2 linked regions of the Variovorax paradoxus B4 genome follow. The main gene of each other region encodes a partner of the protein of the gene in region 2 in a complex. Links are inferred from orthologs where the notes say so. Each region holds a gene or a part of one and is shown on either strand. Other genes may lie near its edges. The genes, in order: dapF and VAPA_RS21595.

Evidence for each region.
Region 1: the proteins of VAPA_RS21595 (region 2) and dapF are in contact, whole or in part, in a solved structure (PDB 5YGU), measured with the Escherichia coli proteins. The link is inferred for Variovorax paradoxus B4 from one-to-one orthologs.

Annotation. Positions count from the first base shown.
Region 1 is NC_022247.1:1,047,902-1,055,002, reverse strand. The notes cover bases 2,919-5,777. They hold dapF (diaminopimelate epimerase), read right to left. Parts: upstream 4,861-5,777; coding sequence 3,976-4,860; downstream 2,919-3,975. Other genes in these bases: VAPA_RS04700 (I78 family peptidase inhibitor), read right to left, coding at 5,548-5,777; VAPA_RS04705 (2-hydroxychromene-2-carboxylate isomerase), read right to left, coding at 4,868-5,524; VAPA_RS04715 (DUF484 family protein), read right to left, coding at 3,281-3,979; VAPA_RS04720 (YdcF family protein), read right to left, coding at 2,919-3,284. Outside these bases: VAPA_RS04735 (CobW family GTP-binding protein), read right to left, coding at 1-300; VAPA_RS04730 (class I SAM-dependent rRNA methyltransferase), read right to left, coding at 408-1,628; VAPA_RS04725 (tyrosine recombinase XerC), read right to left, coding at 1,625-2,665; more of VAPA_RS04720, read right to left, coding at 2,649-2,918; more of VAPA_RS04700, read right to left, coding at 5,778-5,925; VAPA_RS04695 (LysR substrate-binding domain-containing protein), read left to right, coding at 6,238-6,924; VAPA_RS04690 (alpha/beta hydrolase domain-containing protein), read right to left, coding at 6,887-7,101. UniProt on the Escherichia coli protein: Involved in the succinylase branch of the L-lysine biosynthesis and in the biosynthesis of the pentapeptide incorporated in the peptidoglycan moiety. Catalyzes the stereoinversion of LL-2,6-diaminopimelate (L,L-DAP) to meso-diaminopimelate (meso-DAP).
Region 2 is NC_022247.1:4,627,672-4,634,639, reverse strand. What follows is about bases 3,521-6,246. They hold VAPA_RS21595 (RNA pyrophosphohydrolase), read right to left. Parts: upstream 5,357-6,246; coding sequence 4,685-5,356; downstream 3,521-4,684. Other genes in these bases: VAPA_RS21590 (proline--tRNA ligase), read left to right, coding at 5,503-6,246; VAPA_RS21600 (CNP1-like family protein), read right to left, coding at 4,144-4,668; proB (glutamate 5-kinase), read left to right, coding at 3,521-4,112. Outside these bases: VAPA_RS21625 (polyprenyl synthetase family protein), read right to left, coding at 9-1,001; rplU (50S ribosomal protein L21), read left to right, coding at 1,190-1,501; rpmA (50S ribosomal protein L27), read left to right, coding at 1,514-1,771; Obg family GTPase CgtA, read left to right, coding at 1,842-2,930; more of proB, read left to right, coding at 2,973-3,520; more of VAPA_RS21590, read left to right, coding at 6,247-6,968. UniProt on the Escherichia coli protein: Master regulator of 5'-end-dependent mRNA decay.

The sequences.
Region 1 (7,101 bases), 3.6 Mb from region 2 along the record:
GGTGGTCTCGATCACCACGCGGTCGAAGTCGAGCAGGCCCTTGCGCTTCTTGGCGGCCAGCAACTGCAGCGCCTCGCGCAGGTCTTCGCGGATGGTGCAGCAGACACAGCCGTTGCTCATCTGCACGATCTGCTCCTTCGATTCGGTCACGAGGATGTCGCTGTCGATGTTCTCTTCGCCGAACTCGTTTTCGATCACCGCGATCTTCTGGCCATGGGCCTCGGTCAGGATGCGCTTGAGCAGCGTGGTCTTGCCCGAGCCCAGGAAGCCGGTGAGGATGGTGGCGGGAATGAGGGCCATGGTGTGCTCCGGAAACGGAAAACAGGAAGAAAGGGGATGGGCCGGCAGTTTAGCCAATGCCACTCAGTTGCGTTGGCGCAGGGTCAAGGCAGCGGCAGGAACGAGCTTCAGGCCAGCTTTTTCACCACCACCAGCCCCTTGAGGTATTCGCCCTCGGGGAACTCGATGGTCATGGGGTGGTCGGGCGCGGCGCCCAGGCGCTCGCTGATGTAGCCGTCCACTTGTGCATCGATGCCGGCCGAAGCCACGATCTTGTGGAAAAGATCGGCGCTGATGCCGCCCGAGCAGGAAAAGGTCAGCAGCACGCCGCCGGGCTCCAGCAGCTTGAGCGCGAGGCGGTTGATGTCCTTGTAGGCGCGGGCGGCGCGCTCGGCATGGGCCGCCGTGGGTGCGAACTTGGGCGGATCGAGCACGATGGCATCGAAGGTTCGGCCCTGCTCGATGAACTCGCGCAGCACGGTGTTGACGTTGGCATCCAGGAATTCCGTCTTCAGGCCCGACCCCTCGCCGCCGAAGCCGTTCAGCGCCAGGTGCGCCCGCGCCCGCTCGAGCGCCGGCTGCGATGAATCGACCGACACCAGCTCGGCGCCCTCCACCGCATCCGCCGCCCGCAGGCCCGCGAGCGCGGCCACCGTGAAGCCGCCGGTGTAGCAGAAGCAGTTGAGCACGCGCCGAAAGCGACGATGCTGCGCCAGTTCGGCAAAGCGCTGGCGGCTGTCGCGCTGGTCGAGGTAGAAGCCGGTCTTGTGGCCGGTGGCGATGTCGAGCGAGAGCTTCCAGCCGTGCTCGCGGATCGTGATCTCGGTGGCGCCCTCCCCGCGCAGCCAGCCGGTGACCGGCTTCAGGCCTTCGCGTTCGCGGCCGCTGGCATCGGAGCGCTCGTAGAGCTTGTGCAGGCCGGTCGCCGCGAGCAGCGCATCGGCAATCGCGGCCTTCCAGCGCTCGACGCCGGCCGACAGGAACTGCGCCACCAGCGTGTCGCCGTACCGGTCGACGATCAGGCCCGGCAGCCCGTCGGCCTCGCCGTGGATCAGCCGGACCCCGTCGCTCTGCAGGTCGAAAAGCGCCCTGGCCGCCACTGCGCGGGCGCACACCGACGCCAGGAATGCGGCATCGATGCGCTGCGTTTCGACAAAGCTCCAGGCCCGCGCGCGAATCTTGGAAACCGGGCTGAAGGCGGCCCAGGCCAGGAAGGCGCCGTCGTGGGATTCGACGCGCACCGTCTCGCCCGAATCGGCACCGCCGCGTGCAATGGCGGATTCGAAGATCCAGGGATGGCGGCGCTGCAGCGAGCGCTCCTTGCCGGGCTTGAGGCGGAGGGTTTTCATTTTGTTTGCTTGTTGTCGTTCTTTGGCTTGGCCCGCACGCCTTCGGGGCGTGCTTGCGCGCGCGTGCCCTCGGGGCGCGCCTGCGCGCGCGGGTGTGCCGCGTCATACACTTTGGCCAGATGCTGGAAGTCCAGCCGCGTATAGACCTGCGTGGTGGCGATGTTGGCGTGGCCCAGCAGTTCCTGCACCGCGCGCAGGTCGCTGCTCGACTGCAGCACATGGCTGGCGAACGAATGCCGCAGCATGTGCGGATGCACCGGCGCCGCAAGGCCGGCCTTGAGGCTGCGCTCGCGCAGCAGCTTCCACACCGCCTGCGAGGACATGCGCACGCCCTTGGCGCTGATGAAAAGCGCCGCCGCGCCCGCCGGGTCGCGCAGCGCGGCCGTCGACAGCGCCGCGCAATCGCCGCGCACCGCGAACCAGTCGCGCAGCGCCTCGGCCGCCTTGCTGCCGATGGGCACGATGCGCCGCTTGCTGCCCTTGCCGAGCACGTTGGCTTCCAGCGCATCGAGATCGACCCAGCCGCGGGCCGTGGTGCTGGCGCGCGCATCGAGGCCGGTGAGCTCGCTCACGCGCAGGCCGCAGCCGTAGAGCACCTCGACGATCGCGCTGTCGCGCGCCTCGGTCCAGGGGTCGGCCTCGGGGTCGTACATTTCGGCGAGCCGCACCGCATCGTCGACCGCCAGCGCCTTGGGCAGCGGCCGCGCGGCCTTGGGCGCATGCACGTCCTTCACGGGGTTGAAGCCCACCAGCCCCTCGTTGCCGAGCCAGCGGTAGAAACTGCGCCAGCACGAGAGCACCAGCGCAATGCCGCGCGGCTCGCGCCCCGCGCCGTGCAGCTGGGCCATCCAGCGCCGGACGTGCGCGGTCTGCACGCGGTCGAGCGAAAGACCGGCCTCCGCGGCATTGGCCGCGAGCGCCTGCAGATGGATGGCGTAGAGCTCGACCGTGCGCGCCGCCAGCCGGCGCTCGACGCGCACGTGCTCCAGGTACTTGTCGACCCAGCCGGTCCCCGCCGTCTCAGTGGAGGTAGCCATTGAACGCATTGTTCACGACAGCCAGAGGCTCGCGCAACGCACCCTTGAAAACCATGCCCCAGCGGCGCCAGCAGCGCGTGCTCGCAGCCGCGTACTGAACGTCGAAGTCCTTGTCGAAACCGCTGGCCCGCGCGAGGCGCTCCACGCGCCACAGGTGATAGGGCTCCGACACCACGATCACGCCGTGGATGCCCGCCGCCTTCAGCAGCGGGCGCGACATCGCGAGGTTCAGGCGGGTCGAAGTCGATGCCGGCTCCAGCAGCAGCGGCCCTGCATAGCCCTGGGCCCGCGCATGCCGCTGCATCACCTCGGCCTCGATGCGGCCGTCTTCCTTGTCGACGCCGCCCGACAGCACGAGCTGCTTCGCGAGGCCCGCATTGGCCAGCGCGATGGCGGCATCGACCCGGCCCGTCAGGCATGGGTTGGGCTTGCCATCGAGAAAGGCACGGTTGCCCAGGATCAGCGCGGCGTCGGCCGGCCGTTGCGGCGGATTGGCCAGCGCCTCGACCGCGCGCCGCCAGATGACGGCGGCAATGACCAGGTAGGCCAGCAGTCCGGCCAGCAGCACCGTCCACAGCACGGGCCACGCGGCCCGCCAGGACCGGCGCCGCCCGCTCAAGGCCGCAGCCGCGACAGCGCGCCCGACGCCAGTTCGGCGATGCGTTCGAGAAAGTCGGTGCCCATTTCGGCGTTGAAGCGCTGCGCGTCCGGCGAGGCCAGCACCAGCAGGCCGAAGGCCGGCGACTCGGCATCGGGCCGCAGCGGGATCAGCGCGATCGACATCGCGCCGGCCGGCTCGGGCAGCCAGTTGGCCGCCTCGAAGCCCGAATTGAGCCCGCAGTAGGGCGAGGTCAGCGAGGTGGCCAGCGCCTTCACGTCGTCGCTTACCCACTGCGCATAGGCCTCGTTGAGGTAGTCGGCACCGCAGTCCCACACCTTGATGGCGGTCTGCGGCACCAGGAACAGCGACTGCAGGTCGACCGCGATGCGGTACGGCAGGCTGCGCGGGTCGCGCGTGGTCAGCAAGCCGCTGGTCCAGCGCTGCAGGCGGTCGGCGATGACCACGTTCTCGGTGCCGTGGCGCACCATGTCCATCAGGCGATGCTCCAGCGCCTTGATCTTCTCGCGCAGCATCTCGGCCTGGCGCTCCTGCAGGCTCACGGCGCGGTTGCCGTGCGGGCTGGTGAGCTGCACCTGCGCCAGCAGCTGTGCGTGCCGCTCGAAGAAGTCGGGCGTGTTCGCCAGGTAATTGGCGATGTCGTCTTCGGTGATCGGGTTCATGGCGTCGTCTTTGTTGTTTCTGAAGTGGGTCATGGCAGCTCGGGCACCTCGATGTCTCCCTCGAAAACCGTGGTGGCCGGGCCGGTCATGAGCACCGGATGGCCCTCGCCTTCCCAGCCGATCGTGAGCACGCCGCCATGCGTCTGCACATCGACCCGGCGCTCCAGCAGGCCGAGCCGGATGCCCGCCACCACCGCCGCGCAGGCGCCGGTGCCGCAGGCCAGCGTTTCGCCGGCGCCGCGCTCGAACACGCGCAGCTTGACGTGCGTGCGGTCGACCACCTGCATGAAGCCGGCATTCACCCGCTGCGGAAAGCGCGGATGGTGCTCGATCTGCGGGCCCTGCCGGGCCACGGGCGCGGTGTCGACGTTGTCGACCACCTGTACCGCATGCGGGTTGCCCATCGACAGCACCGCGAGCGAAACAATGGCCGAGTCGGCATGCGTGCCGAGGGCCAGGTGCCAGGTGTGCCAGGAGCCGTCGGGCTGCGGATCGAGGCCGGCGGTATCGAAGGGCACGCGCGCGGGCTCGAAGATGGGCGGCCCCATGTCGACCGTGACCCGCCCGTCCTCGCTCATGCGCGGCTCGATGATGCCGGCCAGCGTTTCGACGCGCACCGTGTCCTTGTCGGTCAGGTGGTGCTCGCGCACGAAGCGCATGAAGCAGCGCGCGCCGTTGCCGCACTGCTCCACCTCGCCACCGTCGGCGTTGTGGATCACGTACTGGAAATCGACGCCCTCGGCCGCCCCCTGGGAGGGGGGCCGCACCGTGAGGATCTGGTCGGCGCCGACGCCGAAATGGCGGTCGGCCAGGAAGCGGTACTGCGCGGCCGTGAGGCCCAGCGTGCCGCGCGTTTCGTCCAGCACGACGAAATCGTTGCCGGCACCCTGCATCTTGGTAAAGCGGATTCGCATCGGGCGATTATCCGCCCGAGGATTGGCGGCGCTTGTCGAGCGCCCGGTCGAGAAAGGCCAACCGGTCCTGGCCCCAGAAGCGCTCGCCGTCCAGCACGAAGGTCGGTGCGCCGAACACGCCGGCCTGGACGGCGTCGGCGCTGTTGGCGCGGTAGACCGCCAGCGTCTCGCCCGCCTGCTCCAGCGCCTGCAGCGAGGCGCCGTCGTAGCCGTTTTCCTCGGCCACCGCGATGCGCACCTCGGCCTCGGAGGTGTCGCGTTCCTCGGCCCACAGCGCGCGCAGCAGCGCATGCGAGAGCGGCTGGGCATCGAGCCCCTGCAATTGCGCGGCAATCACCATCCAGCCCGGGTACTTGTTCCAGTTCGGATCGACCGGCGCGCCCTTCGGGTAGTACGCGGGCTCCAGGTTGAGCGGCATGCCGAGGTAGTCGCGCCAGCGCGCCAGTTCGAGCGCGTGGTAGGTGCGGCGCGGTTCGGGCCGCGTCTTCAGCGGAATGCCGCCGGTCTGCGGCACGACGGCCTGGAAGTCGTAGGGCTTCAGCGTGAGCCGCACATGGTGGCGCCGCACGATGTCCTGCAGCTGCGGGCCGCCCAGGTAGGCCCAGGGCGAGGAAAGGCTGTAGTAGCAGTCGAGCGCGATGGTGGGGGTCGGATGGGTGGTCATCGCGGAATTATTGATAACTTCCTTCAGCCGCAGCGCGCGGCGGTGATGCGGCCCTGCGGATCGACGTCGACATTGAGCCGCCCCGGATCGGCCGGCACCGGCAGCGGCGCGCCGACGGCCGAGGTGCGCGCGGACCTGGAACCGGTGCGCGTGCGCATCTGCTCCAGCAGCAGCGGATCGAGGGCCTGGCCGAGTGCATAGCGCGCCTGCGCGGCCTGGCAGGTTTCTTCGCTGGGCACGGTCACGAAGGTCGGCGGCGGCGGCACCTCGGAGGTGAGCGGACGGAATTCGGGCTTTGTCTCGCAGCCCGCCATGAAGAGCGAAGCCGCGCACAGGGCGGCCGCCACGACGCCGCGCGCAGGCGGGGAAAAGATGAAACCGGGTTGATGGAGGATGGGCATGGTGTCTGTCTTGCGTCTTTCAATGGATCGTAGCGTCGGCGGTGGTCAAATCCACCCGCCATGATCAATCTGAATCGTTTCGATCTCATCTCCCTGCGCCTTTTCGTCGCAGTCGTCGATGGAGGAAGCCTGACCGCGGGCGCAGATCGATTCGGCGTTTCGCTCCCGGCGGCAAGCAAGCGCATCACCGATCTCGAACAGCATTGCGGCATGGCGCTGCTCCAGCGCGGGCAGCGCGGCGTGGTCGCCACGCCGGAGGGACAGACCTTGCACCGGCATGCGATCGAGGTGATCGCGCGCCTGGAACAGCTCGTGCAGGCCGTCGACGATCTTCAATCAGGTGCCACCGGCCACCTGCGGCTGTGCGCCAACCCTTCCGCTTTCGGCGGCTTCCTGCCCAGCGTGCTGGCCGAGTACGCCCGCCGCTATCCCCACGTGGTGATCGACATGGAAGATGCCTTGAGCGAAGACGGCATTCGCGCCGTGCTGAAAGGCACGGCGGAGCTTGCCGTCATTGGCGACAACGTGCCGCACGAGGGCCTGGAGACCATCGTCTGCAATGTCGACCAGCTGGTGCTGCTGGTGCCGGCAGGCCACGCGCTGGACAACCGGCAGAACGCCTGCCTCGCGGACGTGCTCGACCATGACCTGGTCACGCTGGCACGAAGCGCATCGCTCACGCGCAAGGTGATGGCGGCGGCCGACGCGGTCAAGCGCACGCCCCGCATACGGGTGCAGGTGCGCAGCTTCGATTCGATGTGCCGCATGGTCTCGTTCGGGCTCGGCCTGGCGATCCTGCCACGCGCGGCTGCCGCTCTCTATGCCCAGGCCCTCGGCCTCGTGCAGGTTGGCCTCGAAGGCATCGAGATGGAACGCGTGCTGCTGCTGGCCATGCGCAGCCGCCCGGAGCTCTCTGCGCCGGCGGCCGCGCTGGTGGAAATGATCGAGAGCACGGCCGCGTTCAGCGGAGCACGGCACTCTCCGAGGCCTGCCGGATAAGGCGGTCGCGGTCCGCGGGGAGAAGAAAGCCCTCGGCGGCCGCCTTCTCGGCGGCGGCTCGCGCTGCGGCGACGTAGCCCTCGTGGCTGCCGTAGCGTTCCTCGAGCGACAGGCGCGGGTCGCCACTCGCGATCCGCTCGGCACGCGTGCGTGCGAACGGCACATAGCCGCCCACAT
Region 2 (6,968 bases):
TGAGGTGTTCAGGCACGTCGCTCAAGCAACTGAGCTGCCAATTGTAGCAAACCGTCGGCATGCAAATTGGACGGAAAGTCGCGCAATGCGTGAATTGCGCGCTTTGCCTCGTCGGCCGCGGCGGCGCGCGAGGCTTCCAGGGCGCCGGTGGCGTGGACGATTTCGACGATCTTGCCCAGCTGGGCGGTGTCGCCGGCCTCGATGGCTGCACGCACCAGCGTCGCCTGGGCAGGGCTGCCGCGCCGCATGGCGAAGATCAGCGGCAGCGTGGTCTTGCCTTCGCGCAGGTCGTCGCCCACGTTCTTTCCCGTTTCGTGTGCGTCGCCGGCGTAGTCGAGCACGTCGTCGATCACCTGGAAGGCCGTGCCCAGGGCCTGGCCGTAGGTGGCGCAGGCTTCCTCGACTTCGGGCGTGGCGCCCGCCAGCACGGCGGCGAGCCGTGTGCTGGCCTCGAAAAGCTTGGCGGTCTTGGAGCGGATCACGCGCAGGTAGGCCGATTCGTCCAGCGTCGCGTCGTGCATGTTCATCAGCTGGAGCACTTCGCCTTCCGCGATCACGTTGGTCGCCTCGGCCAGAATCTGCATGATGCGCATGTTGTTTGCATCCAACATCATCTGGAAGGCGCGCGAATAAAGGAAGTCGCCCACCAGCACGCTGGCCGGGTTGCCGAACGATTCGTTGGCCGTCGGGCGCCCGCGCCGCAGGGTCGATTCGTCGACGACGTCGTCGTGCAGCAGGGTGGCCGTGTGGATGAATTCCACCACCGCCGCCAGGTTGAAGCGCTGCTCGCCCGTGTAGCCGAGCGCGCCCGACATGAGGAGCAGCAGCGCCGGGCGCAGGCGTTTGCCGCCGGCGGAGATGATGTACTTCGAAACCTGGCTGACCAGGGGCACGCCGGTGTCGAGGCGCTGCGCAATCACACGGTCGACTTCGACCATGTCGCCGGCGATCAAATCCAGCACGGTGGCGGTGGGGGAGGTATCGGCGGCGTGAACTGGCAAGGCGTTTGCGCGCGGCGCGTCTGAATGCGAAAGTGACAGCGGCACAAGGCCGGAAGGCGCAGATTATAGGGAGGAGCGCGCGGCCTCCCGGCGGCCCTCCCGCTCGAACCATGTTAGCGCATGCAAACCGTGCTAGAATCTAGGGCTCTGCGGAATTCGCCGTAGAGCTCATTCCTTAAGAGGTTCACATGTACGCGGTCATAAAAACCGGCGGCAAGCAGTATCGCGTTGCTTCCGGCGAAAAAATTAAAGTAGAACAGATTGCTGCGGATGTAGGCCAGGAAATCGTGATCGATCAGGTTCTTGCAGTCGGCAACGGCAGCGAAATCAAGATCGGTACGCCCCTGGTGTCCGGCGCAACGGTGACAGTCACGGTACTGTCGCACGGCAAGCACGACAAGGTCGGCATCTTCAAGATGCGCCGTCGCAAGCACTATCAGAAACGTCAAGGCCATCGCCAGCAGTTCACCGAACTGCAAATCGGCGCGATCGCCGGCTAAGGAGCAGATTCCATGGCACAGAAAAAAGGCGGCGGCTCAACGCGAAACGGGCGCGATTCCAAGCCCAAGATGCTCGGTGTGAAGGCCTTCGGCGGCGAACTGATCAGCGCAGGCTCGATCATCGTGCGCCAGCGGGGCACCCAGTTCCACCCCGGCGTGAACGTCGGCGTGGGCAAGGACCACACGCTGTTTGCACTGGTGGACGGCCACGTGTCGTTCGGCGTCAAGGGCGCACTGAACAAGCACATGGTCAACGTGACCCCGGCATAAGCCCGAGTCACTTCGATCAGCTCGAAGCCCCGCTTTGCCGGGGCTTCTTCATTTGTACACTGGATACCCCATGAAGTTCGTCGACGAAGCCTTCATCGACATCGCCGCAGGCGATGGCGGCAACGGCTGCGTGTCGTTCCGTCATGAAAAATACAAGGAATTCGGCGGCCCCAATGGCGGCGACGGCGGCCGCGGCGGCCACGTCTACGCGGTAGCCGATTCCAATCTCAACACCCTGGTCGATTTCCGCTACTCGCGCCGCCACGAGGCCAGGCGCGGCGAGCACGGCATGGGCTCCGACATGTTCGGCGCCGCGGGCGACGACATCCTCCTCAAGATGCCCGTCGGCACCATCATCAGCGACGCCGAAACCGGTGAAGTGCTGTACGAGATGCTGAAGGAAGGCGAGGTCGTCACCATCGCCAAGGGCGGCGACGGCGGCTTCGGCAACATGCGCTTCAAGAGCGCCATCAACCGCGCCCCGCGCCAGAAGACACCGGGCTGGCCCGGCGAGAAGAAGAGCCTCAAGCTCGAGCTGAAGGTGCTCGCCGATGTCGGCCTGCTCGGCATGCCGAATGCGGGCAAGTCGACCTTGATCAGCGCCATCTCGAACGCGCGCCCGCGCATCGCCGACTACCCCTTCACCACGCTGCACCCGAACCTGGGCGTGGTGCGCGTCGGCCCGGAGCAGAGCTTCGTGGTGGCCGACCTGCCCGGCCTGATCGAAGGCGCGTCCGAAGGCGCTGGCCTCGGTCACCTCTTCCTGCGCCACCTGCAGCGCACGCGGCTGCTGCTGCATGTGATCGACATGGCACCGTTCGACGACGCCGTCGATCCGGTCGCCCAGGCCAAGGCCATCGTGGGCGAGCTGAAGAAGTACGACGCCGCGCTCTACGAAAAGCCGCGCTGGCTGGTGCTGAACAAGCTCGACATGGTGCCCGTGGACGAGCGCGCCGCGCGCGTGAAGGACTTCGTCAAGCGCCTGCGCTTCAAGGGCCCGGTGTTCGAGATCTCCGCGCTCACGCGCGAAGGCTGCGAGCATCTGGTGCAGGCCGTGTACCAGCAGGTCAAGGCGCAGCATGCGGCGGAACACGTGCCGGTCGAGGTCGATCCGCGCTTTGTCGAGCTGCCGCCCGAGCCTTCCTCTTCCTCCTCCTGACCGCCCACCAACACGCTGCATTCACGACCGCTACGCCCTCCAATGACCTCGAACTCCGGATCCACTGCCTTGCGGGATGCCCGCCGTATCGTCGTCAAGGTGGGCTCCAGCCTCGTGACCAACGAGGGGCGCGGTCTCGACGAGGCTGCCATCGGCGAATGGTGCCGGCAGTTGGCGGTGCTGGTGCAGGGCGGCCGCGAGGTCGTGATGGTGTCGAGCGGCGCCATTGCCGAAGGCATGAAGCGCCTCGGCTGGCGTACGCGGCCGCACGAGGTGCATGAACTCCAGGCCGCAGCGGCCGTCGGGCAGATGGGCCTGGCTCAGATGTACGAGACCAAGCTGCGCGAGAACCAGATCGGCAGCGCCCAGGTGCTGCTCACCCATGCCGACCTGGCCGACCGCGAGCGTTATCTCAATGCGCGCTCGACCCTCGTCACGCTGCTCGGGCTGGGCGTGGTGCCGGTCATCAACGAGAACGACACCGTCGTCAACGACGAGATCAAGTTCGGCGACAACGACACGCTGGGCGCGCTCGTGGCCAACCTGGTCGAAGCCGACGCGCTGGTCATCCTGACGGACCAGAAGGGCCTCTACACGGCCGACCCGCGCAAGGATCCGGACGCGAAGTTCGTGCACGAGGCGGCGGCCGGCGACCCGGCCCTCGAAGCGATGGCGGGCGGGGCGGGCTCCAGCCTCGGGCGCGGCGGCATGATCACCAAGATCCTTGCGGCCAAGCGCGCCGCCGGCTCGGGCGCCTCCACCGTGATCGCCTGGGGCCGCGAGCCCGACGCCCTGCTGCGCCTGACGCGCGGCGAATCCATCGGCACGCTGCTGGTGGCGCAGACGGCCAAGCACCAGGCGCGCAAGCGCTGGATGGCCGATCACCTGCAGTTGCGCGGCGCGGTCACCGTCGATGCCGGCGCGGCGGCCAAGGTGCGCGCCGAGGGCAAGAGCCTGCTGCCGATCGGCATGACCGGCGTCTCGGGAGAGTTTTCGCGCGGCGACGTGATCGCCGTGCGCGACATCGATGGCGTGGAACTCGCTCGCGGCCTTGCCAATTACTCGAGCGTCGAGGCCCGTCTGCTGTGCCGCAAGCCCTCGTCGGAATTCGAGCGCCTGCTGGGTTACGTGGCGGAGCCGGAAATGGTCCACCGCGACAACATGGTGCTGATGCGCGGCTGATGAAGGCGGGGCGCCGGGCCCCGTCGGTTCATTACTGCACTTCCCGAACCGGGTTGCGCAGGTTCTGGACCATCTCTCCGACCGAATTGCGCGGCGCATTGCCGCGGCACAGCGCCTGGCTCGACAGCGCCATGGCGTAGCGCGAGTTCAGGTCGCTGATGCGCTTCCACTCCAGCGTCTTCGTTTCCTGCCAGGCGCCGTTGTTGTAGCGGGCGTAGCTCTTCATTTCCCCGGTCGAGCAACGCACCCCTTCGTAGAACGCGTTGACGCCGCCGCCGTTGCGGTTCTGTGCCACCACCACGTAGCGCACGATGCCGTCGCGGGTGATGGCAATGGTTTTCGGATCGACGCCGAACTTCAGGCTCATGTAGGGCGGCATCGAGATCGGCTCGAGACGCTTTTCGTCGAAGGCGGGCGGGGGCGGGGCCTCGGTTTCCTTCCATTCGGCGTCGGTCTCGTAGCGCTTGGGCGCCGGCTGCATGCCGGCCTGCGCCCAGTCGGGGTTGTCCGTGTCGTGCGTGCCGGATGCGCATCCGGCAAGCAGGGCCAGGCACACGACGAGCAGGGCGCCCTCAGCGTTGCGACGGAAAGAAGGGCGCTTTGTTGTGGGGAGGAGGGGAAGGGTCATCGCTCGCAGAAGTAATGTCGGGATGCGGGTCGAAACTGCCACCAGGCGGCAGGTCCAGCCCCGCGGGCGCGCCGCCATCCGGCGTGTGGCGCTCGAATTCGCGGGCGCGCACGTTGCTGCGCAGGAAGCGGTTGCGGAAATCCTGCCGTGGCAGGTAGCGAGCAAGCTCGGTCAGTGCCATCTCGTAGACGCCGCGTTTGAATTCGACGACCACATCGAGCGGCACCCAGTAGTCGTGCCATCGCCAGGCGTCGAATTCGGGGTGGTCGGTCGCGCGCAGGTTCAGATCCCAGTCGTGACCGATCAATTGCAGCAAATACCAGATTTGCTTCTGGCCCTTGTAGTGGCCCCGTGCGTCACGGCGAATGAACCGATCCGGCACCTCGTAGCGCAACCAGTCACGGGTACGGGCCACGATGCGCACGTGCTCCGGATGGAGCCCGACTTCCTCGTGCAGTTCCCGGAACATGGCTTGCTCGGGACTTTCGCCGCGGTCTATGCCGCCTTGCGGAAACTGCCAGGAATGCGTGCGTATGCGTTTGCCCCAGAAAACCTGGTTTCTCTGGTTGAGCAGGATGATGCCGACGTTGGGCCTGAAGCCGTCCCGGTCGAGCATAATCAAACCCCAATTTTTGAACTGAGTCGATTATGCATGCCGGGTTGCACACGGCAAGCGGCCAGTTCGAGGCCCGCGGGTTCCCGGAGGTCTCTCCGCCGGCATCCGTCTTCCCCACGATTTTTGAATCCACCAGCGCGATCCCGATGAAAGCTTCCCGATTTTTTGTCTCCACCCTCAAGGAAGCGCCCGCTGACGCCGAGGTCGCGAGCCATCGGCTCATGATGCGCGCGGGCATGATCAAGAAGCTCGGCACGGGCATCTACACCTACATGCCGATGGGGCTGCGCGTGATCCGCAAGGTCGAGGCGATCGTGCGCGAGGAAATGAACCGCGCCGGCGCGGTCGAGCTCACGATGCCCGTGGTGCAGCCGGCCGAGTTCTGGCAGGAGACCGGCCGCTTCGACAAGATGGGCCCCGAGCTGCTGCGCATCAAGGACCGGCACGACCGCGACTTCGTGGTCCAGCCCACCAGCGAAGAGGTGGTGACCGACATCGCGCGCCAGGAAATTCGCAGCTACAAGCAGCTGCCGAAGAATTTCTACCAGATCCAGACCAAGTTCCGCGACGAGCGCCGTCCGCGCTTCGGCCTGATGCGCGGGCGCGAATTCATCATGAAGGACGCCTACAGCTTCGACCGCGACCTGGGCGCGGCCAAGGCCAGCTACCAAGTCATGGCCGATGCCTACCGCCGCATCTTCGACCGCTTCGGCCTGCGCTACCGTGCCGTGGCGGCCGACAGCGGCGCCATCGGCGGCGACCTGAGCGAAGAGTTCCAGGTGATTGCGGCCACCGGCGAAGACGCCATCGTCTACTGTCCCGGCAGCGACTACGCGGCCAACATGGAGAAGGCCGAGGCGCTCGCTCCGGCCGGCCCGCGCCCCGCGGCGGCCAAGCCGCTCGAAAAGACGCCCACCCCCGGCAAGAGCACTTGCGCCGACGTGGCGGAACTGCTCGGCGTGCCGCTCTCGACCACCGTCAAGTCGCTGGTGCTGGCAACGGACATCGTCGACGAGGCCGGCAACCTGAAGGGTTCGCAGGTCTGGCTGCTGCTCTTGCGCGGCGACCACGACATGAACGAGATCAAGGTCGGCAAGGTGCCGGGCCTGGACCAGGGCTTCCGCTTCGCAACGTTGGCCGAGATCGACGACCACTTCGGCTGCAAGCCCGGCTACCTCGGCCCGCTGAACCTGAAGAAGCCCGTCAGGCTCGTGGCCGACCGCGAGGTGGTGGTCATGGCCGACTGGATCACCGGCGCCAACGAGATCGACTTCCACATGACCGGCGTCAACTGGGGCCGCGACCTGCCCGAGCCCGAGCTGGTGGCCGACCTGCGCAACGTGGTGGCGGGCGATGCCTCGCCCGACGGCAAGGGCGTGCTCGCGATCGAGCGCGGCATCGAGGTGGGCCACGTGTTCGTGCTCGGCACCAAGTACAGCAAGGACATGAACGCAACCTACCTCGACGAAGCCGGCAAGCCGCAGTTCCTCGAGATGGGCTGCTACGGCATCGGCATCACGCGCCTGCCGGCCGCCGCCATCGAGCAGAACCACGACGAGCGCGGCATCATCTGGCCGGACGCCCTGGCGCCGTTCACGGTGGTGGTCTGCCC